DNA from 4 places in the Carboxylicivirga agarovorans genome. Region 3 is predicted to be linked to each of the others. Evidence: riboswitches for the same ligand, from Rfam matches in the RefSeq annotation. Region 3 holds a riboswitch; each other region holds the start of a gene.

Region 1 (7,702 bases), on a different contig from region 3:
CCATCCAGTTTTGAAAAGTTCGAACTAAGAAAATCAGAAATAGATACGATTCTTTCAGTACCTTCCAGCTCTGACGTGGTATAGATAACAGCATCCAACTCCTGTTTCAGGAGATTAGCAATGACCATTGCATTGCGGTTATTGATTATGATTGCTTTCTTATTCATTTGCAATTCGTTCATTGATCTTAATAATCTTTTGTTGCCTGTAAAACGCTTACTGCATTGAATTCATCCTGTTGAATTAACATCGAATCAGTCATTGTCATCGAGCAGGACTCAAGCGCCTCTTTAAATTGCTCATTCGTTTGCCTGCTTACTGCATTGAATACGATGATGCCTCCGGGAGCCAGAACCTTTTCAAGTATCTGCACCATTTCGATCAGCCTGCCTCCATGGCCACCGATAAAAACACGATCAGGCATTGGCCAATGGCTTAAGTTACTTTCAAAGAAATCGCCAATCATTGCATTGATACCCGGGATTCTGAACTGACGTTGATTGTTGATCATTAAAGCGCGAGATTCTTCACGTTTCTCAATGGCAAACACATCAACATGCGGGGCTGCCTGCCTGGCTTCAATGGAAACGGAGCCCGTGCAGAAACCAATATCCCACAATACCCTGGCGGTATCAAGCTTTAACATGGATAATGACATCAGGCGAATGCTTCGTTTGGTTATCATCCTTGGGCGACCCTCCAGAAAGTGAAAATCGGCTTCATGAATGCCCATTGCGCGATCAAAATGACGCGTTTTTTCAATGATCAGGCAATTGGGCATATCGCATGTCAGTCCGGCACATTCATCAACAGATAAACACCTGACCTTCTCCAGCGCTCCACCCATTCGTTCTCCCAGGTAAATTCTATAGTTATCGAAACCAAACTCTTTCATTCGGGATGCGATGGCACCAGGTGTTTTTTGCCGGTCAGTCAATACACCAATTAATGCGGTGCCTTTGATCAACTCCTGATCCAGGTTGATCCATGGACGACCTGTCAGTGTTGCCACCTTCATAGTGCCATAGGGTATGTGACACTGATGTGCCAGCATCTGCAGGCTGTTGAAGGATGGATATACTTTTATGGTTGCATCAGGAAACTCACGCTTCAATGTATTGGCAATACCAAAAAACAAAGGGTCGCCAGATGCAAAAAGGATAATTGGCTGAGCGACTTCCCTGTATCTTTTAAACGTTTGGGCCAGTGGAACCAATACATCGATCCACTGATGCCTGACAGGTAAAAACTCCTTGACCAGGTCATAATGCCGTTTCCCGCCTGAAAAGACCGTGTGAGTAGCCAGTAAATGTTTGATCTCAGCACTTAACTCTGGCTTTGACTGGTCTGATATGCCTATAACCAAAAACTTACACATCACGTCCGGGCTTTAACGTTTCGGCTTCATCACGACTCAGCACTGCGTTAACGATTGTTGCAGCCAGGTTAGAACCGCCCTTTCGTCCCTCTATGCTAATATAAGGCAGGTTAGCAAAGGTTTTAAGACGATGCTTTGACTCCTCAACATTAACAAATCCAACCGGGGCACCAATAATTCCAGCCGGCTGAAACTGCTTACGTCTCATTAATTCGGTTAATTCAATCAGGGCTGTTGGTGCGTTGCCAAATACATATAAAGCATCAGGGTGCTCTTCAACAGCCAGACGAATACCAGCCTGGGTTCGGGTTATATTTTTCGCTGTAGCCAGGGCCTGTGTGCGCTCATCGTGCAAATAACATTTTATATTGATCCCATAGCGCTCACACGCTTTTTTACGAATCCCGCTTTGTACCATGGTCACATCTGTAATAACTGTTCCTCCCTTCAGCAGGTAGTCATTAATACGGGTCACTGCATCATTTTTTACCCTTAAAAGCTCTTTCATTTCAAAATCGGCCGTGGTATGGATACAATGCATCATCACCCACTTTTCTTCATTAGAAATATTCAAATCACTTAATCGCTCTGCAATTGTTCGAAAGCTTTCCTGCATGATCAGCGGCCCCGGAGCCCCTTCCTCATCATACTTTGAGTAATAACCCCTTGGCGTAATAAACTTGTTACCGGCCAGGTAACTTTGTGAATTACCAATAACAACGATGGAGAACATATCAACTATTTCGGGGTCAAACTCACCTAAGGTTGTCAGTGTGATGTGTTCTTCCTCCCTTTCTACCTGGCGAACGACAGCCACCGGTGTGTCGGCTGACCTTTCACCCAGAAAGATTTCCTGAAAGCGGTATATCTGCCAGTAACGCTTTTGACTCCTCGGATTATACAGCACCGTAACAAAATCACCAATAGCTGCTGCCTTCATGCGTTTTTCGATCAGTTTCCAGGGCGTTAACAGATCTGATAGTGATAATATCACAAAATCATGACTCAATGGCGCGCCTAATTTTGCTGCCGCTGCCTGAAAAGCCGATATACCGGGAACAACCTCAACACTGACTGATGATTGTCGTTTATCTGCCATTTCAAGAACCAGGGAAGCCATACCATATATTCCTGCATCGCCGGAACTGATCACCACTACATTCATGCCTGATTCGGCCTTGTCAAATGCTATTTTAGCACGTTGCACTTCCTGGCGCATACCCGTATCCATGCACTCGGTACCTTCCTGTAAATAGCACTCTATAAATTGGAAATAATACTTATATCCTATTACAATATCGGCCTGTTGAATGGCTTCAACGGCAGGCTTTAGAAATAATTCAGGACTACCCGGCCCTAAGCCTATTACTTTAATTTGACCCATTGCTTACTATTGTCGATTTTATAATAATTATTGAAAAATATGGTATTTGCCTTTGCTTTAGCACTTCAATATCAGAACATGTAAATGCTTTATCGGTACCCATGTACTCACCATAAAAAAAGTCAAGCTGATTAGCAGCAATGAAATCGGCTATCCAGCCCTTTACTTTTGATACTTTCATCATAACAACAGTTTCATTGCTTAACACATGCTCTATTAATTGAGCTTCACTGCTCAAGTCCGGTACGACCAATACCTTATCCGATTGTGTACATATTGCCTGCCGGCTTAAGGATCCACCAAGAATAAAAGCGGGAACACCGGGTATCATCTCATAGTTAATCCCGGCATTATTGAAATCATCTATCAGATAGGCAAAGGTGCTGTAGAACGCAATATCACCTTCACTGACCACTGCTACTACCTCACCTGCTTCGGCGTGTTGAATGCATCTGGCAGCCAGTTGGCGATAGGTTGCATTGACTTCGGAGCGATCATATTTCATGGCTACACTGACAGGTTTAAGCTTTGTTCCATCAAGCTCTAATTCACCCAGAACACGCATGGCCATTGAACTTTTTATGCCTTTGCTGTTGGTCGTCACCGGATAATAAATAACATCAGCTCTTTGTAATGTTTTCAGAGCCTTAATGGTTATCAGTTCCGGATCACCTGGCCCAAGTGCTACGCCATATATCGTTTCTTTACTCATGACTTGCTTTTAATGGTGATGATGACCACAACAGTTCTTAGCATGATCATGGTGATCATGGTCGTGATGATGTCCATGCCCGTGATGATGGTGGTGATGTGGCTCGTAATGCTCCAGGGTTTCTTTATCTACACTTGTGATCAGGTCTACTTCACCTTCCTCGGCACTTTTCAATCGTTTAATAAGTAGTTGTGCCAGGTGGTCTGATTCACTTAATAATGGTGCTACAAATACCTTTCGGTCGGGATGTCGCTGAGCGAACTCATCAAATAATACCTGTGCCTTATCCATGTACACACCCGGAAAGAACACATAAGGCACCACCACGATATTTTTGTAAGGTAATTGACTACAAACAGACAAGGCTTCAGCCACCGACGGGTAGGTCATGCGACTACAAAAACCATTAATGGCAAAGGCATATTTATTGGATTCCTGTACCATTCGGGTTAAGCGAGCAAGGTCACCATTGGCCGCTATTTTAGATGCTCCGACACCCAAACCAAAGTATAAGGTCTCTTCAGGATCGACCTGCCGGTCACCCAGTGCTTTTCCGATCAGGTCATTCGACAGGTGTATCATCTCCTCGCAATCGCCAATATAATGTGCCATCTTAATGCTTACCTTGTATTTAGCCTGAAGTTGATACAACATACATGGTATATCCTTTTGAATATGCAAGCCTGTAAACAAAAACACGGGAACGGCCACTATTTCTTTTACACCCCTTTGTGCCAGGCGCTTCACACCTTCTTCAAAATCGGGCGCTGATAATTCCAGAAAACCGGCTTCCACTTCATACTCCGGCAATAATGCCGCTACTTGTTTGGTATATTTCAAAAAGGCTTCTTCACCTCTCTTTACACGTGTACCATGACCACAAATTAAAACTCCTTTTTCAGACATATGCCAGTTCTTGATGTTTAACAGATTGAATAATGGGTTTAAGCTGTTTGGAAAAGCTAACCACTTCACCAATGACCATTAGAGCCGGAGGTGAAAAGCCTTTATCTTCCATTGCTCGCTTAATGGTACTGAGTGTGGCTGTCAGCATCTCTTGCTGCGGGTAGGTACCCCACCTTATTAAAGCCACGGGGGTATCCTCGTTTTTACCTCCACTTATTAATGCATTGGCGATTCTACCGGCATTGCTTACCCCCATATAGACCACCAGTGTATCTGATGCTTTTGCAAGTGCCTGCCAGTCCACTGAGCTTTTACCTTTAGCAGGATGACCGGTTACAAAGGTTACAGAAGATGCAACGTGACGGGCTGTGACGGGAATACCCATATAGGCCGGAACTGCAACGCCTGAAGTAATACCGGGAACCACCTCGTAATCGATACCATGATTGATAAGCGTTACAATTTCTTCCACACCCCTGCCAAACACAAAAGGGTCGCCTCCTTTAAGGCGCACAATGGTTTTACCTTTATTGGCATATTTCACCAGCAATTGATTCAATTCTTCCTGGGGATACGTGTGCTTATCTTTCTTTTTGCCTACGTACAAGCGTTCACAATTAGCGGAACAATAGTCCAGCAGCTCCGTATTTACCAGGTAGTCGTAAAGCACCACATCGGCCTTTTGAAGCAGTTTAAGGGCTTTGACACTTATTAAATCGGCATCACCGGGGCCGGCACCTACCAGCCATACTTTACCATATTCAGGATTCATTTTATTGAATTAAGGTTAACGTTGTTGTTTTCAATTTGACTGATCAGCTCATCGATCAAGGCCTTCATTTCGGCCTCATGCTTTGGATGACCAGATGCCAGCATTTGTTGACGTTTCTCAGCGATCAAGGCCACTGAATCGGTCGTTATGCATGATAATTTAGCCATAAGGTATTTACGCAGACACGCAGATAATGCGGGAGAATTACCTTCTGTACTGATGCCTACATTTAAATGCCCGACCCGACAGCTGGCTGGAATAATAAAATCACCTTTATCAGCGCCATCAGCACTATTGGCCAATACACCATGTTCTTGCGCATCTGATACTACAAGCTGATTGGTTGTTTTGTCGTTGGTAGCGGCAAATACCAGGAAAAATCCGGCGATATCATTCTTTTCATAAGATCGCCTCAATTTATTGATCCTGTTAGTATCAACCAACTCTTGCAAAGCCGGTGTTAAATCTTTGGAAATAACAGTTACGGCAGCACCGGCTGCAAGGAGTTTATTCACTTTTCGTTGAGCGACTTTACCGCCACCAACAACTAAACAGTTCCTATCTTTTATATTAATATGAATCGGATAGAACTGCATACTAAGCCATTACGATGTTTAAACCATTAATAGCCCAATGCGTGCAATCCTGATGTGAGGATAAGAGTAAGTGTTTTTTCATAGCGTAATTAAACGCTCCGGCATGAAAGTACAATGCACAAAAAAGCATTCAGTATCAAATAAGCATACAGGCCGGTATCATGCTCACCAGGGAGCACAAACAACACGCCAATGCCTGTTGACACTAACCATTTATGGCTCTATATATGGAATTGCTTTTTATTCATGTATCAAACTTTTAAACCCGAAAGCTTTGATTAATATTTAATTTACTATGGCAGGTTTTCTGACTTACTCCCTCCTTATTGCGCCTTCCCATTCGCCAGCAGGCGAAAAGTGACCTTATGCAATGGAGTTAAAAGAGCTTACAGCTGCGGGTACAGTCCCGGATTCACACCGGATTCCCTCTTTCCGTCAAAGTCCGAATAGGTTGACTCTGACTCACCATTAATTTGACGACAAATGTAATATTATAATTCTATCTAAAAATACTATCAGTTGAATTTTAGTACAAAATATTTGACCTTAATGAGGATCTAAAAAAAAACTACCCATCTGAAATAGTGGGTAGTTTATATCTGATCATATGATTTTATTATCAATTAACTGCTGAAACATATCGATCATCGTTTCTGATAGCGGTCGGTAGGCAGCATGCAGTTCCCTGATACTTTTCGAATTATCGCCTTTCCATTTATAGCCGATGTTTCTTGTTACGAAACGACGTGTTAAGGCCTTATTAAGCATTGGTCCGATTAACCATATCAGCCATTTGGGAAGTTCCTTTTTCGGAAGTGGATAATTCTCTCCAAACTTATTGTGCAGCGCCCTAACCAACTCAAAATACGTGGTATTATGTCCTGATGCAATATATCTTCCACCAGCACCAGGCACAAAACCAGCCTGATAATGAATATCCGCAAGGTCACGCACATCAATAACACCCCAACCCATCATAGGCACCCCGGCCTTCATTGTTCCGTCGCCCATTTGCCTGACAAGACGAAAACTTTCAGAGGTAACAGCCAGTGGATTGACAGCAGGTCCCAGCACTAAACTAGGATTTACAACGACCAAATCCCAGCTACTCTGCTTTTCACTGATGGACCATGCTTCTTTTTCAGCCAATGTTTTTGAATAAGAATATGCACCATGGTCAAGCGAAGAACTGGTATTCCATATGTCCTCGGTAAAAATCCCACCAGCAACCTTTTCTGCATCAATATTATCGCCATATATAGCAGCGCAACTACTGGTTACAACTACTCGCTTTACTGAATGAGATCGATTGGCTGTTTCTAATACATTGCGCGTTCCCAGTTTGGCAGGATCAACCAAATCTTTTTGAGGATCGTGAACATCCAAGGTAAAAGGAGATGCTGTATGATAAACAAGTTCGCACCCCTCCATAGCCTCGTCATATGAGCCTTGTTCCAGCAGATCACTCTTAAAATACCTGATTGTACCCGGAGCATTATCTGCTAACAAATCCAGGAACCGTAATTTATCTCTCGCTTCGGGGTTACGAACAGCAGCATGAACAGTTAAACCTTTATCTAATAAGGATTTTACTATCCAGCCAGCGACATACCCTGAAGCTCCTGTCACCAGTACCGGTTTATTTTTATCAATAACAGTCATAGTTATTTATTTATGATGAAACAGCTTATTCGAAAATACTATCATTCATCAGCTTTTATGCCGTTCTGCAAGAAGAAAAAAGAGCTTAGCGGGTAGCTAGCTCTTCAATCATGTTGTTGTGATAGTCTACAATGCAGCTTCATATATTTGACGGCTTACATCAAGAGTAATGTCACGTGTTTCAGATAAGGCTTTTAATCCCTTGGCTTCTAAACCGCCTACCATACCTTCAATTCCAGACGCCTCAATGCCATAATCAGACAATTTCGTCTTTACGCCAAGGCTATGGAAG
Region 2 (7,702 bases), on a different contig from region 3:
GATGTTTTAGGCTTTGACTGCGTCGATTTTCAATTCAGCCTAAGAAATACCTTATATACAAGCTGGACGTATTATGCTTACAGAAAAAAGCTGGTAACTTCCTCAATAAGCTCTTTAGTTTAATTCTAATTTACCACAAAATTAAACATTTCCAGATTAGACCCAGCTTTTGTATATGATCCTGAATTCGCCCTCAGGTTATCTGTAATGTTTGTGTAGTTGGCTTTTAGTTTTTCGTCTCAAATACCGAACAAATAATAGAAAAGCAGTCAGGCTTACAATTGTTCCTCCCATGGAAATAAATATCAACCATGTTTGTCTCAGTCCCTCGTAATGAGAAAAACAACCAAATTTGAATGTGTGCAAGCCCTGATATAGCCACCATTGCAACTGAGTTGAGTTATTCGTTACTTTCAGTAATTTGCCTGTATGATGGTCGATAAACAGGCGGGTATTAAATTGATCTTCCAAAGTTACTTCATATACAGGCAAAGGCATTAGACGTTTGGCATTGTACCGGTAAAACGAATTATAGTCACTCAACAGTTCTGTTTTGTAGTGTTTATCCGGAATCAGTGTCTTAAGATTTCTTTCCAACAAAGAATCTGAAACTTTCGGAAGCGACATTATCTTACCTTCTTTGATCGTGTAATAATCGGGCTTATTTGCCTTATTGGAATAAACACCGTAAAAACTCCGTCCTAAAATATTATTGAAACTTATTCGTTTGGCTGTGGCTGTCTCATTATGTTGTAACAATTGTGTAAATCCATGATGACAAGTGCTATCACTAATAATCTGCTTATTCCAGAGTTGGTAATAATTAACAGACTTTTCCCGCTTGACGACCCAGTCCGGTATATCGGCTAATGACATAAGGCCACTTAATATGAAGGTGAATACAAAGCAGCCAAATAGTAAGCCTCCTATATGATGCCATTTAAGCGTTTTCTTTTTATAGGGACTATGAAACTGTACCTTTTTTCTTTTTAGGCGTATACATCCGCTTATTATGCCTGATATGCATACAATACAACCAATAGCACTTAGCCAGATAATCACATCTGACCATAGTTTTGAATGTAAGCGTAAATTTTTGAAATACAACCAATGAGGAATGGCTCCCATCCATGCATAGACCCTTGACCTATGTGTTGTTTCCTGTACAATTTCGCCTTTTGTTGATGATACATAAACATGGGTTTTGTGCTTGTCATTTAATCTGTATTTATAAATGGGGAAATAAGCTTTGTAGTATGACCAGGGAATCCATTGGTCAAAATCATTCAATTCCTTGACCTCTATCATGTCTGCCGGGAAATTCGATTTCAAGATACGCCGGCATTCAGTTTCGCCTAAGCTTCGAAGCTGTTTTAAACTGCTGGCATTATATATTGCTGGCTTTCGACCTGGAAATCGATAAACGGGCTGTTCGTTTACAATTTCAAGTCTGATTTCAGATCCTGGATATTTATCTAAAAGATCTTTTGGTGATGATAAGGTTTCATGACCTGAGAATTTACTCAGGCCATGAAAATAGTTTTGTGGTCGCGGTTTGGGAAAGGAATGGTAGATCATTATAAAGCCGGAAATAAACCAGACCACGAATAATAAACCCATCACAAATCCTGTCCATTTATGAATGAGAAACAGGTATTTCTTTAATAGCTTTATCATTTATCTGTTCTAAAAATTTAAACTGATTGAGGCTTCATATGAGCGGCCCATGCCTGGAATATATTGGTTACTGAACACCGAATTATCGTAGTACTCTTCGTCAGCTATATTATTGGCATTAATGCGCAGTGTTACCTTATCAAATGAATAAGCCATGGTTGCATCGCATACCGTATATGATGGTAATACGTATGTATTGGAAGAACTGGTGAAAATATCATCTGTATAACGGGCGCCTAATCCCAGACTAAGCTTTTTGAATATACCACTTTGAACGGTATAATTAACCCAGGCGAACACTTGGTTTTCAGGGGCGTTCCGAAGGGTGTTCCCTTCTTTTGCTGAACCATCGGAATAAGGGTTGTCAGCAAATTCCTGATACTCTGCCTTGTTAAAACTGTATCCGGCATTGATAAACAGTCCCACTGCAGGACGAGCAATTGCATCTAATTCAAAACCTTTGGAGTCAACTTTGCCAACCTGTCCGTAAATTCGATGTTGATTCTCATCATTTGTTCTGCCCAGGTATTCAACTATGTTTTCCTTCTGTATATAGTAGAAACTACCGTTTACGCTTATTATATTTCCTAATTCCCACTTGAATCCAGCTTCAGCCTGATAGCCTTTTTCAGGTTCATAGAGTTCTTCTCCATCTTCCGGATAGAATTGCTCTCCTTCGGTATCCAGATAGATGTATGATTCATTGTAAGTAGTGCGTAAAGGGCGGAAGAAACTAGATGCAGATGCATATATGGATAGATCTTCATTAGGGAGATACACTAAGCCTGACCGGTACGAAAAGGCTTTATTGGTGATTGATTTCTCTGGTTTTTCCGGATCAAATTCATAATCGAGGCCATTTGTAATACCAGCGTCTCTTCGGGCATATCTGTAGTAATCGAAGCGCCCGGCAATCATGAACTTAAGTCGGTCTGAAATGTCCATTAAATCCTGAAAATACAATCCATGGGATTGATCATCCATTACTGCTGCAGCCGAGAATTGAGTTTTTAAATAGCCATGGTTAAGGATTGGATCTGATACCGCCATTTTAGCATATAAACCTTGTCCGTAAACATCGTATGACGAGTCATAAATCAAATCAGGGTTGTTTTCAACATCCCCTAAACCCGGAAGGTTGTATCCCTTATAGCTTATTCTGTCAACATACAAAAAAGAGTATCCGGCCACTACATTGTGCTTTATCGAACCGGTAGTAAACTGATTATAATAGTCGGCATTGTACTGGTATGTTTTGGTTTTATGTGAAAAGCGCAGAGGGAATGTTCGCTGCAGGCTGTCTATACAAATGTACTTTTTGCTATCTCCGTTCTTATAGTAATGGTCGTAAATAGCATTATCAGAACTCAGGTAACTTAGTGATTCAGTTGAGAAATAATCAATATCATCATTGTTGTATGATATGCTGTTGATCAACTTACTTTTTGAGTTAAAAGCATGCTCCCAGGATGCAGCAATATTACTGTTGGTGTGTTTTAGAAAGTCGGCAGGGTCATTATACCGTTGCTCACGCCTGAAGCCTGCAGGCAGGTCACCAATAGCGTATACCTGTTTACCTGAATTGGTTTCAAATACGTTTTGTGATAGTGCTGGTAATCCTGTTTCAGTTCCATAGAAGTCATCATTGGCACCGATCTTTAGCTTTATTACATCGCCATCCGATAACCGATAGTCAAAAGCCAGGTATACATTGGCGATTTCAGTATTATTATCACGCCAACCATCACTATCCGTAAAACCGGCATCAAAACGATAGTTTAGTTGTGAACCTAGTGCACCACCCGCTCCAATTTGCATCTGTTTATTATTCCAGGTGCCGTAGCTCAAACGAGCGTTATAGTTAGCCGTTGCGCTTGGTTGCCTTCGAACGATGTTAAGAATTCCACCCACTGCTGAGTGGCCATACATTACAGATGCAGGACCTTTTAGGTATTCGATGCTTTCAACGGCCGTAAGACTTGTAACAGGAGCACTGTTAGACCAGTTCATTCGTTCGTCGCGCATACCATCAACCATAATAACCGGACGTCCGAATCCTCTGAATGTAAAGGTTTGAAAACCTCCGTAATTAACCGATGATCTGACTCCTGTCGTGTAGCGCATGGCATCATTAATGTTGTTAATTCCCCTTATATCAATCATCTGCCTGCTAACGCTTGATGTTGCAATGGGAATGTGTTTGAGTGGAGCGATTGTTTTTAAGGCTGTCTGTTTTTTGGTGAATACCACATCGGCATCAATCTCAATTTCTTTGATCAGAAATGTATCCTGATCCATTGTTTGTGAAAATGCCAAATGGCATAAAAGTGCGAATATTGCACTGGTAACGATTTGTTTCATATGTATTTGTCTATTAAAAAAGTTCTTAACAGACAATATTCAACAGGGAAATAAAAATGTATGATACGCTAAAGCTATCAACCTGCTTTTATCCCGAAAGCAAAGAATACTGTCGCGCAAACAGGCAGGTCTTCTGGCTCACCCCATTCTGAAAAGCCTTCCCATTGAACATTGGTCAACAGTGGCATACAGATTTCAGAATACGAAGGGGCTTACAGCTGCGGGTACAGCTCCGGATTTACACCGGATTCCCTTTTCATTGCACTGGCCGGTTAAGCACAGCGCAAACCTAAATGCGGCGCAAAAGTAAATATTTTTTGTAAAGGAAAAAGGAATTATCGCCAAAATGTTCAATGATACTACAAATGTTTCAAACAAACCTAAGCGTAGTTCTTTTAATTCATATTGTCTATGTAGTCTTGTGCTTTTTCACTGTAGCCGCTTTTTCCTATCTTTCACCAAAATTTATTATTATGCACGACGACTTAAAACAGGCGCTCGAAGTATTAAGAAATGGCGGTGTTATTCTGTATCCTACCGATACTATCTGGGGAATAGGTTGTGATGCTACCAATGCAGAAGCGGTTGAACGTATTTACAAGCTAAAACAACGTTTAAACACAAAGGGCATGCTGGTTTTGTTAGATAATACTGCTAAACTTGGCGGCTACGTAAATGACATACCTGAAGTGGCTTATGATATGGCTGAGTTAACAACCAAACCATTAACTATCATATACGATGATGCCAAGAACCTGCCTTCTAACCTTTTGGGTGAAGATGGAAGCATAGGTATTCGTATCACCGAAGAAAAGTTCTCCAATCAGCTATGTGCTCGATTTAAAAAACCAATTGTGTCAACTTCTGCCAATATTAGTGGGGAATCATCACCGCTAAATTTTGGAGAAGTCAGTGATGTTATAAAAACAGGTGTAGATTACATTGTTAATTTTCGCCAGGAGGAAATAAATAATCCACAACCATCAAGTATTATCAAGCTGACAAAGGATGGTCAGGTGAAAATCATTCGCGAATAAACCTATGGAAGAAATTCAATTTAATCACCGTACCGCGGTTCAGGTTCGTTTCAACGATGTTGACGGACTGGGCCATGTCAATAATACCACAATTCAGGAGTATTTTGATTTAGGCCGCATGTATTACCTCAATGAAGTATTTGGAGATACTGTTTTTAAGGGCGATGAAACTGTAATAGTTGTCAATATTAACACTGACTTCTTTTCACCGGTATACCTTAAAGATGATCTGGAAGTTGAAACAGCTATAGTGGCCATTGGAACAAAGAGTTTAAAGATGGTGCAACAGGTTGTGTGTAAGCAAACTAAATCTGTTAAAGCCAGCTGTAAATCGGTAATGGTTGGCTTTAACAAGAGAACTGAAGAGTCATTGGAGCTATTGCCCGAATGGCGGGATGCCATATCACAATGGGAAAAAAGATCCTACTAAAAAACAAAAGACCTTGAGGTTTGATCAGCCTTAAGGTCTTACTATTCAACGTTTGATTTAATTTCAGGTTTACATATCAATTAAACCTTCAGGTAAATCAAATATTACCAACTGTTGCTCGTCATCTATTCCTGCAATGAAATGCTCAACAATTGGTATCAGAAGTTCTTCTCCGTCATTGTCAATTTCAAACAAAGGGTTTTTGGAAATGTCACGTATAGCAATGATTTCGCCAATGTGACCATGGCCAACAGCCTGACATTGATATCCAACCAGCTGATATGCTGAGAATGCCTCCGCAGCGTCTTCACCTGCACTTTCCTCACTTGTTTTATTGACGTATACAGGCGCATCCATTAAGCTCAAAGCTGCCTTATCACTTTGTACCTGTTCAAACTTTACCAACACATCAGACTGGTTTTTTTCGCGTGCTTCATTCAGGAAGAAGGGAACTAACCCACCATCTAAATCCAAAAACAGGAACTCCGTGTCCATGTCGTCGATAGAAAATTCGTCAAATAACCGAATAACCATTTCTCCGGCTATGCCATGCGTTTTTACTATCACGCCAATCTGGCGACAGGTATGCTTTTCAATCATCGCTAATAACTTTAGCTGACAAAGGTATAATAAAAAGCTTTGTGCTTACTTACCACGATTGTATAAAAAAGCTTTCCACCGTTCTTCGGGTAAATGAGCTTCTTCCATAGCCGCCCGCGATAAGCTAAAGAACAGGTCAGATAAACGATTAATAAATAGTAAGATGGGTCGTTCAACCGGATATTCACGATGTAATGCCGTCAGCTTTCGTTCGCCCCTGCGCAGTTGAGAACGAACCACATGACATAATGCTGAAACTTCATTTCCACCGGGTAAAATAAAATGATCTGATCGGCTGCTTAACTGTGATTCAATGTCATCAATCCATTGCTCGCAAAATTTATCCATATTATCGGGCAATGGCATTGTATTTTTCTCCTTCAACTCAGTTGGTGTTGCCAGGTGACTCATGGTATTCATCAGCTCAACCTGTATGTTATGCAATTTATCCTGCCATTCGTGTTTGGGCTCAAGTTTAGCTCTCAGTAATCCAATAAATGAATTGACTTCGTCAAATGTACCGTATGCATCAACCCTGATATCATCTTTGTTAACTCTTATTCCTCCTAAAAGATCAGTTTGTCCTCTATCTCCTGTTTTAGTATATATCTTCATGTTCAAAAGTATCATAACCCCGGCAAAGCCTGGGAAATTATCTGTTATCACTCTGAACAAACAGATGATAAAAAGGTTTGAAAATTAATTTATTGCTAAACCTTAGCTCAGGATGAAAAAATAGAGCCGGTGAATAATTGCTCTTTCTCTGATCAGTATATGCCTAAAAGGTATTTACGACTTTTCAATGGAGTTAATGAGTTTAAGGTTGAAAAATAAGATGGCAATAGAGTAGCCAAAAAGAACGCTGGATCTGATCCACCTTTCTTCAAATACCGCAAAGAAACCTAATATACTGCTTACCAGGAATAATAAAAGCAAGGTGATCGCTAATACTTTTTTTAGTGTCATTATGAATTCATTTATAGGTTTAACAATAGTTAAAACGAAACGAGTCTTCTATTATTAGCACCAAACATAATAAGATTAATATTTATTTCCATTAGGAAAATCAGGATTTGATAAAATTCAATGACTAAAACTACTGCATGGACTAAACCATTGCCATAAAAATCTTGTTTACCCAGATGATGAATCATTAATTATGAATTATGAACAAACTGGCCAATATACGCGAGCATTACCATAAGGGAGCTTTAAAAAGATCAGAGTTGCACAAGGACCCTTTTGAGCAATTTAATACGTGGATGGATGAAGCAATAAAAGCAGAGTGTAACTTACCAACAGCAGTGACACTTGCAACCGTTAGTAAGGATGGTATGCCCAATTGTCGCATCGTTCTGTTAAAGGAGGTATGCGATGGAGGCTTTGTTTTCTTTACCAATTACAACAGCGAAAAGGGAATGGAGTTGAATACCAGCAACAAAGCGGCTCTTAACTTCTTCTGGACTGAATTAGAGAGACAGGTGAGGATCAGGGGTACAGTTGAAAGGGTAGCCTCACAAAAGTCTGACGAATATTTTCAGTCAAGGCCACGTGAAAGCCAGCTTGGTGCCTGGGCATCCGATCAGAGTGAAGTTGT
Region 3 (7,702 bases):
AGGATGAAGATCAGGATCTGGTCATACATTCGGCTAACAACTTTTATAAAGACCTGACGCAGAATGAGGCTGAGAATTTCTATAAAGAGCAAATAGATAGAGCTGATGAAAAGCCCGTGTCGTATGGGTTGAACTCGCGATTGCTAAAGTTGGATGACCAGATAATGGAAGAAACCTGGAAAGTAGGTGGTAAGTACTCCGAAACAATACAGCGAATTTGTCATTGGTTAATAAAAGCATCTGAAGTTGCTGAAAACGATAAGCAAAAAGAAGTCATTGATCTGCTGTATCAGTTCTATCAAACCGGCGACCTGAAATTGTTTGACCAATACAGTATTGAATGGTTAAAAGAGCAAGGGGGAGAAGTTGATTTTATCAATGGTTTTATTGAAGTATATGGAGACCCGTTAGGATTTAAGGCCACATGGGAGAGTTTGGTGAACATTATCGATACGGAAGAAACCAAGAAAGCATCTGTAATTAGTGAAAATGCGCAATGGTTTGAGAATCACTCACCTGTTGCCGATAGTCACAAGAAAACAGAGGTGCAAGGTGTTTCAATGAAGGTTATTAATGCCATTATGCTTGGTGGCGATTGTTACCCTGCTTCTCCCTTGGGCATTAACTTACCCAATGCAGAATGGATTAGGGAATTGCATGGTTCCAAATCGGTGTCACTTCAAAATATCAGCCACTCATACGAAATGGCATCCCTCAGCTCCGGCGTAATTGAAGAGTTTGCCTATGATGAGGAGGAACTGGCTTTGCATAAAAAATATGGCGCCATTGCCGATAATCTGCATACGCATTTACATGAATGTGTCGGACATGGTTCAGGTAAGTTGGAGCCTGGGGTTCGTTCGGATGCACTAAAGGCATATGGCTCTGTAATAGAAGAGGCACGCGCAGATTTGTTTGGCTTGTATTTTATGGCCGATGAAAAAATGCTGGAACTGAACCTTGTGCCTCATATGGACGTAGCTAAGGCGCAATATAATTCTTATATCAGAAATGGTTTAATGGTTCAGATGGCACGTATTGGCATTGGAGCTAATGTTGAGCAAACCCACATGCGCAACCGTCAACTGGTTGGCAAATGGGTGATGCAACATGGTGCGGAGAGAAATGTTATTGAAAAAATGACAAAGAATGGTAAAAGCTATTTTGTCATTAATGATCATAAGCTATTGCGCCAATTATTCGGCCAGCTGCTCAAGGAGGTGCAACGCATTAAGTCACAGGGTGATTATTCTGCAGCCAAAGAATTGGTTGAGCGATACGGTGTAAAAGTGGACCCGCTTATTCATCGGGAGGTCAAAGAACGTTATAGCCAATTGAACGTGGCTCCTTACTCAGGATTTATAAATCCGAAACTGGAGCTTAAAACCGATGACGAAGGAAATATCATAAACGTTGAAGTTAGTTATTTAGAAAGCTTTCTGGAGCAAATGAGGCGTTATAATAAGGAATATTGCTTTGAGAATGCAGCTACGTGATGTTTTTTGAAGAATTAATTCCAATAAATAAACTATTTTTGCATCGTTATTTAAAAAGGGAATCAGGTGAAATGCCTGAGCTGTTCCCGCAGCCGTAATCTGTGCCTGAAGAGGAGCATTGTTTTTTTAACCACTGTTGCGCATGTAATGGGAAGGTAAAGCAATGAAAGAGAGCCGGAAAACCTGTTTGAATAACCACATTGATTCATAAGCTTTCGGGAGATAAAGAGATGATTAGATTTTCAACTATTGTATTTGCATTATTGCTGATTCTGGGCGCCTGCCAGACTAAACAGAAAGGAAACTCACCTGACACAACAGGGAATGAGCCTGATAGTGTTTTTCAACCTAAATACGCGAAAGGTTTTGAAATACGCTATTATAAAGATTATCGACAAATTGTATTGAATGATCCATGGGGCGATAGTACTAAAAACGAATCCATTGCTTTGTTTTATGAAGAGTCATTGAAAAGTGAACTTCAGAAAACCAATGACTATGTAATAGGCTATCCCGCCAAACAGTGGATAGCGCTATCTTCAACAATGGTAAATTATGCCGATAAGCTGAATGTGAAGTCAGGCATTAAAGGCGTTGCTGAGCCGCAATACATCTCCGATGATTATATTCAGGAAGGCATAAGCAATGGTAGTATAAAAAATGTTGGTATGGCTGTTGCGCCCGATGTGGAAGTAATGGTTGATCTGGAACCGGATTTTATGATGGTTTCACCATTTAAAGACAATCATTTTGCAGCAGTAACAAGTGCAGGTATTCCAGTGTTGACTAATGCGGATTATTTAGAACATACACCTCTTGGACGTGCTGAATGGATTGTTTTTATGGGTGAGCTTCTTGGCAGGGGTGAAATGTCAAAGCAGATATTTGAAGAAATAGAAACTGCTTACCTGGAAGTTAAAAAGAAGGTTGAGAATATAGATGCTAAACATACGGTCTTTACCGGGCACATTTACCAGGGAATCTGGTACTCACCTGCCGGAGAAAGCTATATGGCCAACTTCTTTAATGATGCCGGAACGGATTATATCTATAAAGAAACAAAAGGTACCGGATCTTTATCACTGGATTATGAAACCATTATTGATAAAGCAGAACATACAGATTGCTGGGTGTTAATCATTAATTACCCTGGTGAGCTGACTTATTCGGAGCTTGCTAAAATTGATGATCGTTATACTGACTTTGATGCCTATAAAAACAGAAATATGGTTGTTACCAATGCATCTAATTCACTGTATTTCGAAAAAGGTTTATTGCAACCACATATTGTATTAAGCGATTTGGTGCATGCCATTTATCCCGAAGTATTGGATGGCTATAAACCGCGTTATTTTCATAAACTAACAAAAGAATAATGGAGGAGCATCGCTATAAATGGATAATGGGTTTTGTATTACTGCTAAGCCTTATTATTGCTCTTTTTATGCTTAATATTGGAGTTGGTTCAGTTGCCATTCCATTCGATGACTTGATCAAGGTATTGATGGGGGAAGAGGCTTCACGCAATGCTTATCATTCAATCATTTTAAAATCACGATTACCTCAAACTATTACCGCAGTACTGGCCGGTGCGGGTTTGGCAGTTGGTGGTTTACAAATGCAGACATTATTCAGGAACCCATTGGCAGGACCATCTATTCTTGGTATTAGCAGTGGCGCAGGATTGGGAGTTGCCCTTGTTTTGTTATTTGCAGGAAATGTTTTGGGGATCAGTATTAGTGGTTATGGTTTGATCGGACATATGACAGTTGTTGGGGCTGCGTTTGTAGGAGCCTTCTTTATATTATTGCTGATCGTATTTTTTGCCCGGGCATTACGCGATAACACCATATTACTGATAGTTGGTATTATGGTTGGTTACGCCGCATCAGCCATAATTGGAGTGATGAAATTTTATAGTCCCAAAGAAGATGTACATGCTTATGTCATATGGGGATTAGGCAGTTTTTCGAATGTCACCTGGGAACATTTGATCATATTGATTCCGGTTGTTGTGATTGGTTTGATTTTTAGTTTGTTGCTAATAAAGCCCCTGAATGTTTTGATATTGGGCGAAAACTATGCTGAGAATCTTGGTATTAATATAAAAAATACCCGTTTGGCTATATTGCTGTGTACCGGCTTGTTGACTGCAGCTATTACAGCTTTTTGCGGACCAATTGCATTTTTGGGACTTGCTGTACCGCACTTAACCAAAGGATTGTTTCGTACCAGTAATCAAAAGGTCTTATTACCTGCTGTTATATTAGCGGGTTCTGTATTAGCCCTCTTTTGTAATTTAATTGCCCGAATGCCTGGCTTTGAAGGAGCATTGCCTATTAATGTAGTGACAGGTTTGATTGGTGCACCTATTGTTATATCAGTTATTATTAAACGCCGTAAACTCAATTTTAATGGATAAAGCCATCTTATTGCAATCGGAGGATTTAACGGTTGGGTATAATCGAAATACGGCAAAGGAAATTGTGTTGCACAAAAACATCAATGTGCAACTGCAACAAGGAGAGTTTGCCTGCTTACTGGGACCAAACGGAGCAGGTAAATCAACTTTGATCAAAACCCTGAGCGGATTTATTCCTAAAATCAATGGTGTTGTTAAAGTTAAGGGAAAGGAATTGCATGACTATAAGCGTAACCAGCTAGCAAAGGTTGTGAGTGTTGTTTTAACCGAACGACTTCAGATGACCAATATGACTGTGTTTGACCTGGTAGCTTTGGGGCGCACCCCTTATACCGATTTTTTTGGAACAATAAGCCGTCAGGACAGACAAATGGTATTGCAGGCCATTAATGATGTGGGTCTTCATGGCTTTGCCAACCGTCAATTGGTGTGCATGAGTGACGGAGAACGCCAAAAAGCTATGATCGCTAAGGCACTGGTTCAGGATACGCCGCTAATTATTTTAGATGAACCAACTGCTTTTCTTGATCTGCCTAGCAAGATTGAGATCGTTCAATTGCTTAAAAAACTGGCTAAGACGAAGAATAAAGGCATTCTGCTGTCTACACACGATTTGGATCTGGCTTTACAATTGGCAGATAAAATCTGGTTAATAGCTCAAGGTCGTGATCTGGAAGCAGGTATCCCCGAAGATTTGGTTCTTGCCGATGGTTTCAGGCGTTTCTTTGAAAAAGAGGGAATCTTGTTTGATAATGAGCGAGGAGCCTTTAAAGTGGAGCAGGAGCAGTTGAAAACCATAAGGGTTGTAGGTAAAGGTATAGAATACAAATGGCTCAGTCATGCCTTAAACCGGAAAGGCTATCAAACAACAAATGATGAGGGGAATTACCCATTAATTGAGATTGACGAAAATGCCAATAGAGCATATGTGCTTCATCAAACAGATGGCAGCAAACATGCCTTGCGGACCATTGAAGATTTATTGCAGCAAATTAATCAATAGTTCTTGTTTTATAGTAATTAGTTCAAGGTGCGATGCAATTAATAATGTTCGGTTATTTTCTGTTTCGTTGAAACATATCCAGGGTTCATTGTTGAGGTTCTCTTGAACTGTTTGATTTGCTCAATCAAACACATATTGGATTCCAACGTTTTACATATCAGTAAATCTATTTATACTGCCTGAATTCTTATTCTTTAAATGGGATATCAGATTCATTACCCCGATTAATCAGATGATTTGCATTAGCATTAATCGTGTAATTCGTATTTTTAAACCATGGATTACCGCGATACTGTTTTTTTGGCTGTAGCTGAGAACCTGAGTTTTTCAAAGGCTGCAGAAGAATTGTTTATTAGTCAGCCAGCCGTGACCAAGCATATTAAAGAGCTTGAAAATAAATACAAGGTTGATTTATTTGAGCGAAAAGGCAATAGAATACTATTGACCGAAGCGGGTAAACTGGCATATTCAAAACTGCTGGCAATTCGGCAAGCATATCGTGAACTCGAATTTGAACTGGGAAGTATGGGTGATGTATTTAAAGGAGAGTTGCGTATTGGAGCCAGTTCAACCATTTCACAATATATTATACCTGATGTAATAGCGGGTTTTCACAAGCGTTATCCGCAGATAGAGTTATACATGATCAATGGTAACTCATTTGAAATGGAACAAAAATTACTGGAAAAGGAAATTGATATAGCCCTGGTTGAAAATCCCTCTTCCCAGGCAAACATTAATTATCTGACATTCTTTAGTGATGCAATTATAGCTGTGGCTGGTGCCAATAGTCGTTTTAACAAGCGACAATCTTATACACTATCAGATATTGCTGAATGGCCGCTGGTATTGAGAGAGAAAGGATCGGGAACACTCGATCATATTAACCGGATTCTAAAGGGAAAAGGAATAGATACAGAACATCTTAATGCAACCATCCACCTTGGAAGTACCGAGGCTATTAAGGGCTTTGTGAAAAACAGTGACAATGTTGCCTTGTTGTCCGATAAAGCAGTTAAAAAAGAATTACAGCAAAAAGACTTAATTAAGCTTTCGATAAAGAATCTTGAAATGAACAGGGATTTACGCCTGGCATTCAGGCAGGGACACGTCAGTGATGCTGGTCAGTTATTCACGGACTTCCTGCTTCATTATAACATATAGTTATAGCTAATCAAAATATGTGATTTGATATAGTTATCTGTTGATTCTACTTTTACATCCATAAACGTGGTAAAAAGTGGCATCATGGACAAGAAAAGAATCATATTTGCTTTAATAGCACTTTGCACTTTGCTGCCTTTTGTTTCTGCAGCACTGGCATTGTTGACAGGAATAATTGTTTCGGCCTTTGGATTCAAGGATGAGAGGCTCATCCGATATACATCACTATTCTTAAAAGCTTCGATCGTACTGATGGGGTTTGGTATGAGCCTGTCACAGGTAATAGAGGTTTCTTCCAAAAGCTTCGTGATCACAGCTGCTTCCCTGGTATTTGTTTTTGTTACAGGAGGGTTATTGGGCCGGGTTTTCAGACTTGAAAAAAAGACAGCTTTACTGATTAGCTGCGGTACTGCTATTTGCGGAGGAAGCGCAATTGCAGCTGCTGCTCCAGTCGTACACCCTAAAAGTCATCAATTATCATTTGCACTCACCGTTGTTTTTGTGTTGAATGCTGTTGGATTATTATTATTCCCAATTATTGGGCATTATTTTCATATGTCGCAGGAGGTATTTGGGTATTGGGCTGCTATTGCGATTCACGATACCAGTTCGGTCGTTGGTGCAGGAGCAGCGTATGGTGACGAAGCCTTAAAGATAGCAACTACTGTAAAGTTAGTCAGGGCCTTGTGGATCGTACCGGTAACATTTGTTTTGGCACTTGTTTTTTCAGGAAAAGAGAAGTCTGGAATCAAGATCCCCTGGTTCATAGGTCTGTTTTTGCTAGCCATTGTTATTACTCACTTTATGCCACAGCTTGAAAGCCTATATGAATGGTCAAGTTTTGCAGGTTCGAGAGGAATGGTATTAGCATTGTTCTTAATAGGTTCCGAGGTGACCGTAAGAGATTTGAAGAAAGCAGGTATAAAAAGCTTTGTCATGGGTTTCTTGCTTTGGGTGCTTATCTCAATAGTTTCATTAATGTTTCTGTTGAATTAATGCTTGCAGCTAAGTATTCTATTCGACTACAACATCTGCCAAAATTTCAACTTCATGACACGTCTCTCTGTCGCATTGACAGTCATTGACGAATGGCACAGCCTTTGATAACTTTGTGCCGTTAAATTGATAGTTAAAAACATAAATATTCAGTAACGATGCAAAAAGGACATATTGGGGTTACCACAGAGAACATTTTCCCAATCATCAAAAAGTATCTTTATTCAGATCACGAAATCTTCTTACGCGAATTGGTGTCTAACGCGGTTGATGCCACTCAAAAGCTAAAAACTTTAGCCTCAGTAGGTGAGTTTAAAGGTGAGATGGGCGAATCGCCCGTTCGTGTAATCCTTGATGAAGACAAAAAGACCATAACCATATCAGACCGTGGTGTTGGTATGACAGCCGAGGAAATTGATAAATACATCAACCAGGTTGCGTTCTCAGGGGCCAACGAGTTTCTTGAAAAATATAAGAAAGATGCCAATGCTATTATTGGTCACTTTGGTTTAGGTTTCTACTCATCATTTATGGTGTCTGAAAAAGTGGAAATTATTACCAAATCTTTCCGTGACGGTGCGCAGGCTGTCAAATGGAGTTGTGATGGCAGCCCCGAATATA
Region 4 (7,702 bases), on a different contig from region 3:
CGGTGGCTACTTCAGTAATGGGTTTTGAGTATGACGGCTATAAAGTAAATATTCTTGATACGCCGGGTCACCAGGACTTTGCTGAAGATACCTTTCGAACATTAACAGCTGTTGACAGTGTTATCATTGTGGTGGATGCCGCCAAAGGTGTAGAGGCACAAACCCGTAAGCTGATGGAAGTTTGCCGGATGCGCAATACACCGGTAATCGTATTTATCAACAAGCTTGACCGTCCGAGTAAGGATCCGTTTGACCTGCTTGATGAAGTGGAAGAAGAGCTAAAGATTAAAGTTCGCCCATTAAGCTGGCCTATTGGTAACGGCCCTCAGTTCAAAGGTGTATATAACTTGTTTGATGAGAGCCTTTACCTCTTCGAACCCAGCAAGCAGGTACTGGAAGATGGTATTTCCATAAAAGATCTTAATGACTCGGCACTGGAAGAACAAATTGGCGATGATTCTGCTGAAATGATTCGCGAGGAACTGGAGCTGGTAAATGGAGTATATCCTGAATTTGAATCAGAAACTTACATGAACGCGCAAGTGGCACCCGTGTTCTTTGGTAGTGCGCTGAATAACTTTGGCGTCAAAGAGTTATTGGAGTGTTTCTTAAAAATAGCCCCATCGCCACAACCGTCACAGGCTGAAGAACGGGTGGTAACAGCCGATGAGGATAAAATGACCGGCTTTGTATTTAAGATACACGCCAACATGGATCCTAATCACCGTAACCGTCTGGCTTTCCTGAAAGTTTGTTCTGGTAAGTTCCAGCGTAATACCAACTACCTGCACGTGCGACACGGTAAAAACATGAAGTTCTCAAGCCCTACAGCGTTTATGGCTGAGAAGAAATCCATCATCGACGAAGCGTATCCGGGCGACATTGTTGGTATACCTGATACTGGTAACTTCAAAATTGGCGATACGGTTACATCCGGGGAAAAGCTCAACTATAAAGGACTACCAAGCTTCTCACCTGAACTGTTCCGCTACATTGAAAATGCCGATCCGATGAAATCAAAGCAACTGGCTAAGGGCATTGACCAATTGATGGATGAAGGTGTAGCCCAGCTTTTCACAAGCCAGTTCAACGGGCGCAAGGTAATTGGTACTGTAGGTGCGCTTCAGTTTGAAGTAATCGAATACCGTTTGCTGCATGAATACGGTGCAAAGTGCCGATACGAGCCTATTAACCTGTATAAGGCTTGCTGGCTGGAAAGCGATGACCAGGCTGAACTGGATGACTTTAAAAAGCGTAAGCTACAATATATGGCTAAAGATAAGTTTGGCCGTGATGTTTTTATGGCTGATTCTGCCTACATGTTGCAAATGGCGGAAAGCAACTTTAAAAACATCAAATTTCATTTTACGTCTGAATTCTAAAAAAGTAATTGTGCACGATATAGAGGTGAGCTTCAGTGAGGCTCACCTTTTTTTAGCGTTATATTCTCAAATAAGGGTTTATTTGTAGCCAAAAAAGAACTAAATTTAAGGAAAAGACCCTTTCGACATATGACAACAGATTGCGACAAAAAACATAAGAAAGCTCCCCCGAGCAATTATCATCTTTCCATTGGTAGTCAAACCGAACAACTTATCATTGTTAAGAGAGAAGATCTGGCTACACACCTGAAGACAGGCAAAGTGCCTTTTATATCAACAGCAGCAATGATCGTATACATGGAGCAGTGCTGCGTTGCACTCATCGACCCTAACCTGCCGGTTGGATATGATTCGGTCAGTACTGAAATGAATGTAAGACATCTGCATACAGCCAAAGCAGGTGAAGAAATTATCTGCCGTGCGCACCTTAAGTTTATGGAAGGCAAAAAGCTCTTTTTTGATGTGGCCATGGTCAATAAAAAGGGCGAATCAATAGGGATCGGCGCCCATGAGCGTTACATTGTCTGCCACAAAACATTTATAGATGAACATGGCGGATAAAGAAAAAGGCTGACATTGCTGTCAGCCTTTCTTATATCATTTAAGCCCTTTTAGAAGTTAAATACACTCATTATCGGGTCTTCCCCTACAGTGTATACCTCTTCAGCATTCCATACATCATCAACGTTCTTTAAAACCACTAATTCACCACCTGAAGTCAATGCCATAATCCGATTAGTACGTGGATCCCAGTCAATACCGTTAAAGGCTTCATTGCTATAGTCTCCGCTAATTAAATTTTGCCCTTCCGGGGTCATATCCTCACCTTCTTCGATATAAACCGATTTGGCATAAAGCTTATCATATACGTAATATAGTATACGCCCATCCCTTGAGATGGTCAGCGGATTAGCTGAATTTGCAACTTTCGCATCCAATGGGAAGTTTATCGGCTGGTTAGTCAGGTAGGTTGTATCTCTTTCATTTTCCCCACCCTGATCTAAAGTTTCTGTTACAAACTCACGATCAAGCTTGACCAACGCCTGCTCTGCTCCATCACAGAATACCCATACCTTACGATCGATATCAACCACCATATCAATTGGATTATCATAGGCCAGGTCAACCGTATCAACCTTAACATCATTACTCATGTCAATAACAAATACCTTGGCTCCGGTTCCGTCACCTGCACAAGCTGCGTATAGGTATTTACCCGATGAAATAAGCTTTTGTGGCTTATCTGCTACCTCAAGTGTTTTGCCTTCAGAATTGCTTTTAAAATCGTAGGATGTAACCCCTTCATCGTGACTAACATAAACAACAGTTTCCTCCGATGGCAAAAGGTCAGTTGGGTTTGTAAATGCACTAATTTCACCTGCATTAACAAAGCCTTCCATGTTGATCATTTCAATACTATTGGCTCCGGGTAAAGTCACAAAAGCAATACCATTTGGAAAATCGCTTGATTTGCGCACAGACATAGAGTTGGCTCCTGCTCCTATTGTGCTGCCGTTTTTATCCTGGTAATAATTATTGATGCATTTTTCATCTTCGTAATTATAATAGCTAATACTGCTATTGGCAGTACCTTTATTCAATATGTATGCACCCTGGTGATCTTCCAGAACACTAACATCAACATCATCACAAGCCGTAAAACCAATTGTTGCAGCCATACCGGCTACAAATAAAAATCTCTTCATAGTTAGTTTTAATATTTTAGTCTTCAGATATTTAAACAATAAACAGTAGTCTACTTTCAAAATATCCGATTTAATATTATCAATAAAGCTACCAAAGATATTATTCCTTTTTTAATTATTTGAATTATACCGATTATAAATACCATTACTGTGATCAGATAAGCAAAAAAAAGGCCGGCGAATGCCGGCCTCTAGTGAAACTTTCCTCAAAAGTGAGGAAACGTTAGGGAGTATTTTAATTTGCAAATACAGTTGAGTTAGGCATTGCCCCAACTTTATATTGCTTCGCCATTTCCGCGTTCTTTGAATACACAAAAACAGTACCTGGGGTTGTAGCATCAACTTTTTTACACAACCACAAATCATCTGTGTTAGGATGAACATCGATACCATAATATGTTTCATCAATAAATTTAGCTTCCGGCAACTCTGTTGCATCAATATCCATTGCATAAACCGCATCAGTAATGTAGTAAACGGTTTTTTCATTTTTACTAATAGCTATGCTTTTAACAGCACCACTTGGTGTAGCAATATCCCATGAAGTAACATCGCTTGATGAAGTTGTAATTTTTGACAGTCCGGCATCAGCATAAGTAACGGCAGGGTAGTTAGAATAATCAGGCTTACCACCACAATAAACCCATATATCTCCATTGGCATCGACAGCCATATCCTTAGGACATGCTTTAACAGTAATGGTTTCAATAACCTGGTCGTTTGAAGTATCAACCACAGTTACAGTATTGTCATCATTTGACCAACCACCACTGTTAGCCACATATAATTTACCATTGGAAACAACCATTTTTTCAGGTCCGGCACCTACGCCAATAGCATTTCCCTTTGAGAAATCAGAAAGGTTAATCGGGTAAATTTCATTATCCTGTTTAACGGTGTTTGGCCACTCTCCTGTTTGTCCATTTCCATTTGAAACATAAGCTTTACCATCCATTAATGTAATCTCACGAGGGTAAGAAAACCCGGTAATTGAAGTAACATGCTTAAATGTTTCTTTCTCTACTACCTCAACATATCCTGCACCATTTTGAGTTGTTACAACAATAAACACATGTGTGTCATTAACAGCCATTGATTGCGGAAACTTACCCAATGGCAATCCATTAACTGCTTCATAATAATTGTTTGTTACCTGATCGTTCTCATCTACAATAGAAACCGAACCATTATCATTACCTTCATTAAGGACATAAATGCTACTCACTTTAGGTGTAACATCATCATCATCATCTGAACAGGCAGTAAACAAAACAACTGCCATTAAGAAAAACGGTAAAAGTCTTAAAACCTTTTTCATAGTGTATTAATTGTTAGAAATTTATATTTACAGTTAAATAATAAGCTCTTCCAGGCATTGGGTATGCACGTACCAATTGATAGGAGGTACCAAGTACATTTTCCACACGTCCCATCAGGTTAACCCCGTTAGAAAAAACATTCAAAGTATAAGCAGCATTAAGGTCGACCAATGCATAACCATCCACCTGACGTCCCTCCCATGTATAACATTTTGAGCGGGTGTAAAGCATAGCTCCAACATTCCAACGCGAAGCAATAAAGTCAGAACTTAATTTAAAGGTATGTTTCGGTCGGTAACCAAGGGGTTCTTTATATTTATCACTTTCAGCATTATTATCATAGGCATCGTTATACCCATAAATCACTTTATTACTTAATTGATACTTCCCCAATTGCAAACCATGATTTATACTTAAATCAGCACCTTGTGAAACTATAGCACCGGTATTGGATGCTTCCCATAAACCAGTAACTTCATTTGGTTTCCAGGCAATAGATTCATCATTATTACTCCAATAAAATGCAACATCAAAGCCTACATCACCCATTATCGTTCTTTGCTCAAACACATCGGCACCCAGCTCAATATTATAACCCTCCTCCGGCTTTAATAAAATATTACCTCCTGGAACCCAGTAGCGATCATTGAAAGTCGGGCGACGAAAGTGTGTTGCCACCTTTCCCCTGATAGCCAGCCATTGTGGAGAAACAATTACTTTTCCGCTCAACGAAAACATAAGAGGTGGGTTGGGCAGCGTATTCTCGACGGTTTCATAATCTATTATCTCACCATCTTCATAAATAGCTTGTGTGACCTTATCAGCTTCAGAGCTGCACCAGTCTTTACCTATTGTCGCAATAAAAACACCAAATTCAGGCGAATATTTTACAGCAGCATTTAGCCGAACGTCATGTTCAACTATATCTTCAGCATAATTGGAGGTAATCGCTTTTAAATAACTATACCGGCCATTGACATCAAGGCTTAAATTTTGTTGCAAATACCAACGCGTGCTCACATCAGATAACCATCGCTTGGCTGTTATCTCTGAATAGATCTTGTACGATTCACTGTCAGCTCGTTCTTTATCGGTATAACGCAAAAAGTCAAATGAATATGATGTTTGTGCATCTAAACGAAAATTGCCTATCAACCGCTTCCAGCCAGCATAAGCCTTCAGGGTTGAATCTTTTTGTGTCTGATGGCTTACCGGTGGTCCAACCCCCATTAATCCAGGAAGGTTCTTCTCTTTCACCTGGTACCAGGCACCAAAATCAAACAGGTTTTTACCTGCTTTCCAATATAAATTGTGTATTGTTCCTAATACCGTATTTTCATTATGATCCAAAGTTTCCTCTGGCTTACCATGGTCAAATTCATCAATATACTTAAAGTCATTTTTGGCATCGTGATAGAAGAATTGTCCGTTATAAGACAGATTGTGACCAGATGCATTAAGCAGAAGATTGCCTTTATAGCTTGAGAAACTGCCAATTTCCCCTCTTACTCTTCCGGACACTCCCTGACCCCATTGTGGCTGACTAGAGAGTTCAATGGCTCCTCCCATTGTACCACTTCCATAAAGTGAACCTGATGCTCCATAGGTAATTCTGACATCATTAAATCCACCAACTGAAACAGTTGAAAGATCAGCGCTTCCTGTAGTTAAGGAGTTAACCGGTAAACCATTCCATGTTACCAAAGTTTGGTTCGATGATGCCCCTCGCAGACTGGCGGTTGTCAGAGCCCCAACACCACCGTTCGATTGAATATTGATCAATGATGTCTTTTGTAAAAGCATACCTAAAGATTGGGTAGCATAACGTTCAATTGCCAAAGTATCAACGACCTCCATTTTTTCTGTGACAGCGAAATGAGCCAATCGCGAAGCGGTAATCTCAACCTCCTGCACTTTAACGGAATCACGCACCTCATCATCGGCCATCACAGGCAATGATAACACCACAAACAATATCAACAGTTTAAACCTCATTTCAAATATTCAGGTTATTATAACTGCTCTGACAAAACGGATAGAGAATACAATGAAATATGTATCGTCCTGCATTTATTCCGAATGACGCGAACAATTGAATTTTATCTGGCAGGTCTTCTGACTCGTTCCACCATAATCGCCTTCCCGTTCCCCTGAACAGTGGCATTGTTGATTACAGCTTTTATTCCGGTTAAACCCGGACGGAACTTACAGCAGCGGATACTGTTGCCGACTTTCACGGCATTCCCTTTTCATCACCTGGCATCGGTAAATGCCTTGTGAACCAAATCGAGTGCAAAACTAATGCAATTGGACGAGGTAAAAAATGTTTTTCAAAGAAAAGTTTGACTCTTTAGACTGATTGTTAATAGGCTTTTAGATATTAGACTATTACACCTTAGACAATTGGACTGTCAGACGCTTAGATCCGCTGCTCAATAGGCAGGCAGATAAATTACTGAATTGAACATTCAACTCATCAACTTTTAAACTAATAAACTATACTACAATTAATCTCACGATAGCTATAGGAATCCTCAGTTCATCAATTCAACATATCACATAAAATTTAATCATGATCGGGCATTGGCTATGCCGGTGCAAGGCATATTAGTGCTTTGAAGAGCAATTGCTGAGGCACCGGTCTTTCATTTGTATTGCTAACCCCGGCACGTCGCTAAGCTTTGCCCCGGGCTATGATGTGGCAGGCCTGCAGCCTGCTATTTGCAGCTTGCTTATCTCATTCCAAAGGAATAATCCGTGTACCCGGATCACCACAAGAGCGTGGCTTAATTACATCGAAGTTCTTAATCAATTTATCAGTTCGACAGTTCGACAGTTCGACAGTTTATTAGTTTATCAGTTCAACAGTTAATCAGTTCGACAATTTATCAGTTCTACCAATAAACTCATCGACTTATAAACCTATAAACTATCTAATGACAACATTTTACTTCCTGTGTTTCTTCCTTGAACTCCGGACTGATATAAGGAATACCCAGGTTCAGTCCACGCAATATAAACAGCAATCCGAGGATTATGATGAAAACAGGCATAGCTTTGCGAAGCTGATGCAAAAAACGGCTTTTAATGATGTTAGCGAAATAAGCCACTGCAAACATCAAAGGAAGTGTTCCCAGTCCAAAAAACACCATAAAAATGACGCTGTCGCTGATTGTATTGGAGGTTACTGCCCTGGAAATTGCAACATAGACCAAACCGCATGGCAGAAAGCCGTTAAGTACGCCGATAACAAGCAAATTACTTAGTCGTTTGCGGTTTAATGAATCGCCAATCT

The links. Region 3 has a riboswitch for cobalamin ahead of ACRD69_RS09700 (ABC transporter substrate-binding protein). Riboswitches for the same ligand answer to the same signal wherever they lie in the genome.
Region 1: another riboswitch for cobalamin. It lies ahead of ACRD69_RS22425 (precorrin-2 dehydrogenase/sirohydrochlorin ferrochelatase family protein); the one in region 3 lies ahead of ACRD69_RS09700 (ABC transporter substrate-binding protein).
Region 2: another riboswitch for cobalamin. It lies ahead of ACRD69_RS06015 (TonB-dependent receptor); the one in region 3 lies ahead of ACRD69_RS09700 (ABC transporter substrate-binding protein).
Region 4: another riboswitch for cobalamin. It lies ahead of ACRD69_RS16320 (TonB-dependent receptor plug domain-containing protein); the one in region 3 lies ahead of ACRD69_RS09700 (ABC transporter substrate-binding protein).

The regions. Positions count from the first base shown of each region.
Region 1 is NZ_JBNGPA010000040.1:8,080-15,781, reverse strand. It holds gene cobM (precorrin-4 C(11)-methyltransferase) at 1-167, opposite strand, end outside; gene cbiE (precorrin-6y C5,15-methyltransferase (decarboxylating) subunit CbiE) at 188-1,378, opposite strand; gene cobJ (precorrin-3B C(17)-methyltransferase) at 1,371-2,762, opposite strand; gene cobI (precorrin-2 C(20)-methyltransferase) at 2,749-3,474, opposite strand; gene ACRD69_RS22435 (sirohydrochlorin chelatase) at 3,484-4,380, opposite strand; gene cobA (uroporphyrinogen-III C-methyltransferase) at 4,373-5,152, opposite strand; gene ACRD69_RS22425 (precorrin-2 dehydrogenase/sirohydrochlorin ferrochelatase family protein) at 5,149-5,748, opposite strand; cobalamin riboswitch at 6,029-6,230, opposite strand; gene ACRD69_RS22420 (NAD-dependent epimerase/dehydratase family protein) at 6,352-7,410, opposite strand; gene ACRD69_RS22415 (iron-containing alcohol dehydrogenase) at 7,537-7,702, opposite strand, start outside.
Region 2 is NZ_JBNGPA010000004.1:8,967-16,668, reverse strand. It holds gene ACRD69_RS06020 (PepSY domain-containing protein) at 199-1,677, opposite strand; gene ACRD69_RS06015 (TonB-dependent receptor) at 1,687-4,038, opposite strand; cobalamin riboswitch at 4,145-4,346, opposite strand; gene ACRD69_RS06010 (L-threonylcarbamoyladenylate synthase) at 4,512-5,075, shown strand; gene ACRD69_RS06005 (acyl-CoA thioesterase) at 5,080-5,505, shown strand; gene rimM (ribosome maturation factor RimM) at 5,575-6,105, opposite strand; gene ACRD69_RS05995 (cob(I)yrinic acid a,c-diamide adenosyltransferase) at 6,151-6,720, opposite strand; gene ACRD69_RS05990 (hypothetical protein) at 6,895-7,071, opposite strand; gene pdxH (pyridoxamine 5'-phosphate oxidase) at 7,272-7,702, shown strand, end outside.
Region 3 is NZ_JBNGPA010000007.1:42,153-49,854, reverse strand. It holds gene ACRD69_RS09705 (dipeptidyl-peptidase 3 family protein) at 1-1,496, shown strand, start outside; cobalamin riboswitch at 1,501-1,701, shown strand; gene ACRD69_RS09700 (ABC transporter substrate-binding protein) at 1,727-2,872, shown strand; gene ACRD69_RS09695 (iron chelate uptake ABC transporter family permease subunit) at 2,872-3,918, shown strand; gene ACRD69_RS09690 (ABC transporter ATP-binding protein) at 3,911-4,921, shown strand; gene ACRD69_RS09685 (LysR substrate-binding domain-containing protein) at 5,198-6,085, shown strand; gene ACRD69_RS09680 (YeiH family protein) at 6,170-7,081, shown strand; gene htpG (molecular chaperone HtpG) at 7,240-7,702, shown strand, end outside.
Region 4 is NZ_JBNGPA010000017.1:122,236-129,937, forward strand. It holds gene ACRD69_RS16300 (peptide chain release factor 3) at 1-1,382, shown strand, start outside; gene ACRD69_RS16305 (thioesterase family protein) at 1,512-1,943, shown strand; gene ACRD69_RS16310 (YncE family protein) at 1,994-3,088, opposite strand; gene ACRD69_RS16315 (hypothetical protein) at 3,324-4,406, opposite strand; gene ACRD69_RS16320 (TonB-dependent receptor plug domain-containing protein) at 4,420-6,402, opposite strand; cobalamin riboswitch at 6,496-6,708, opposite strand; gene ACRD69_RS16325 (sulfite exporter TauE/SafE family protein) at 7,341-7,702, opposite strand, start outside.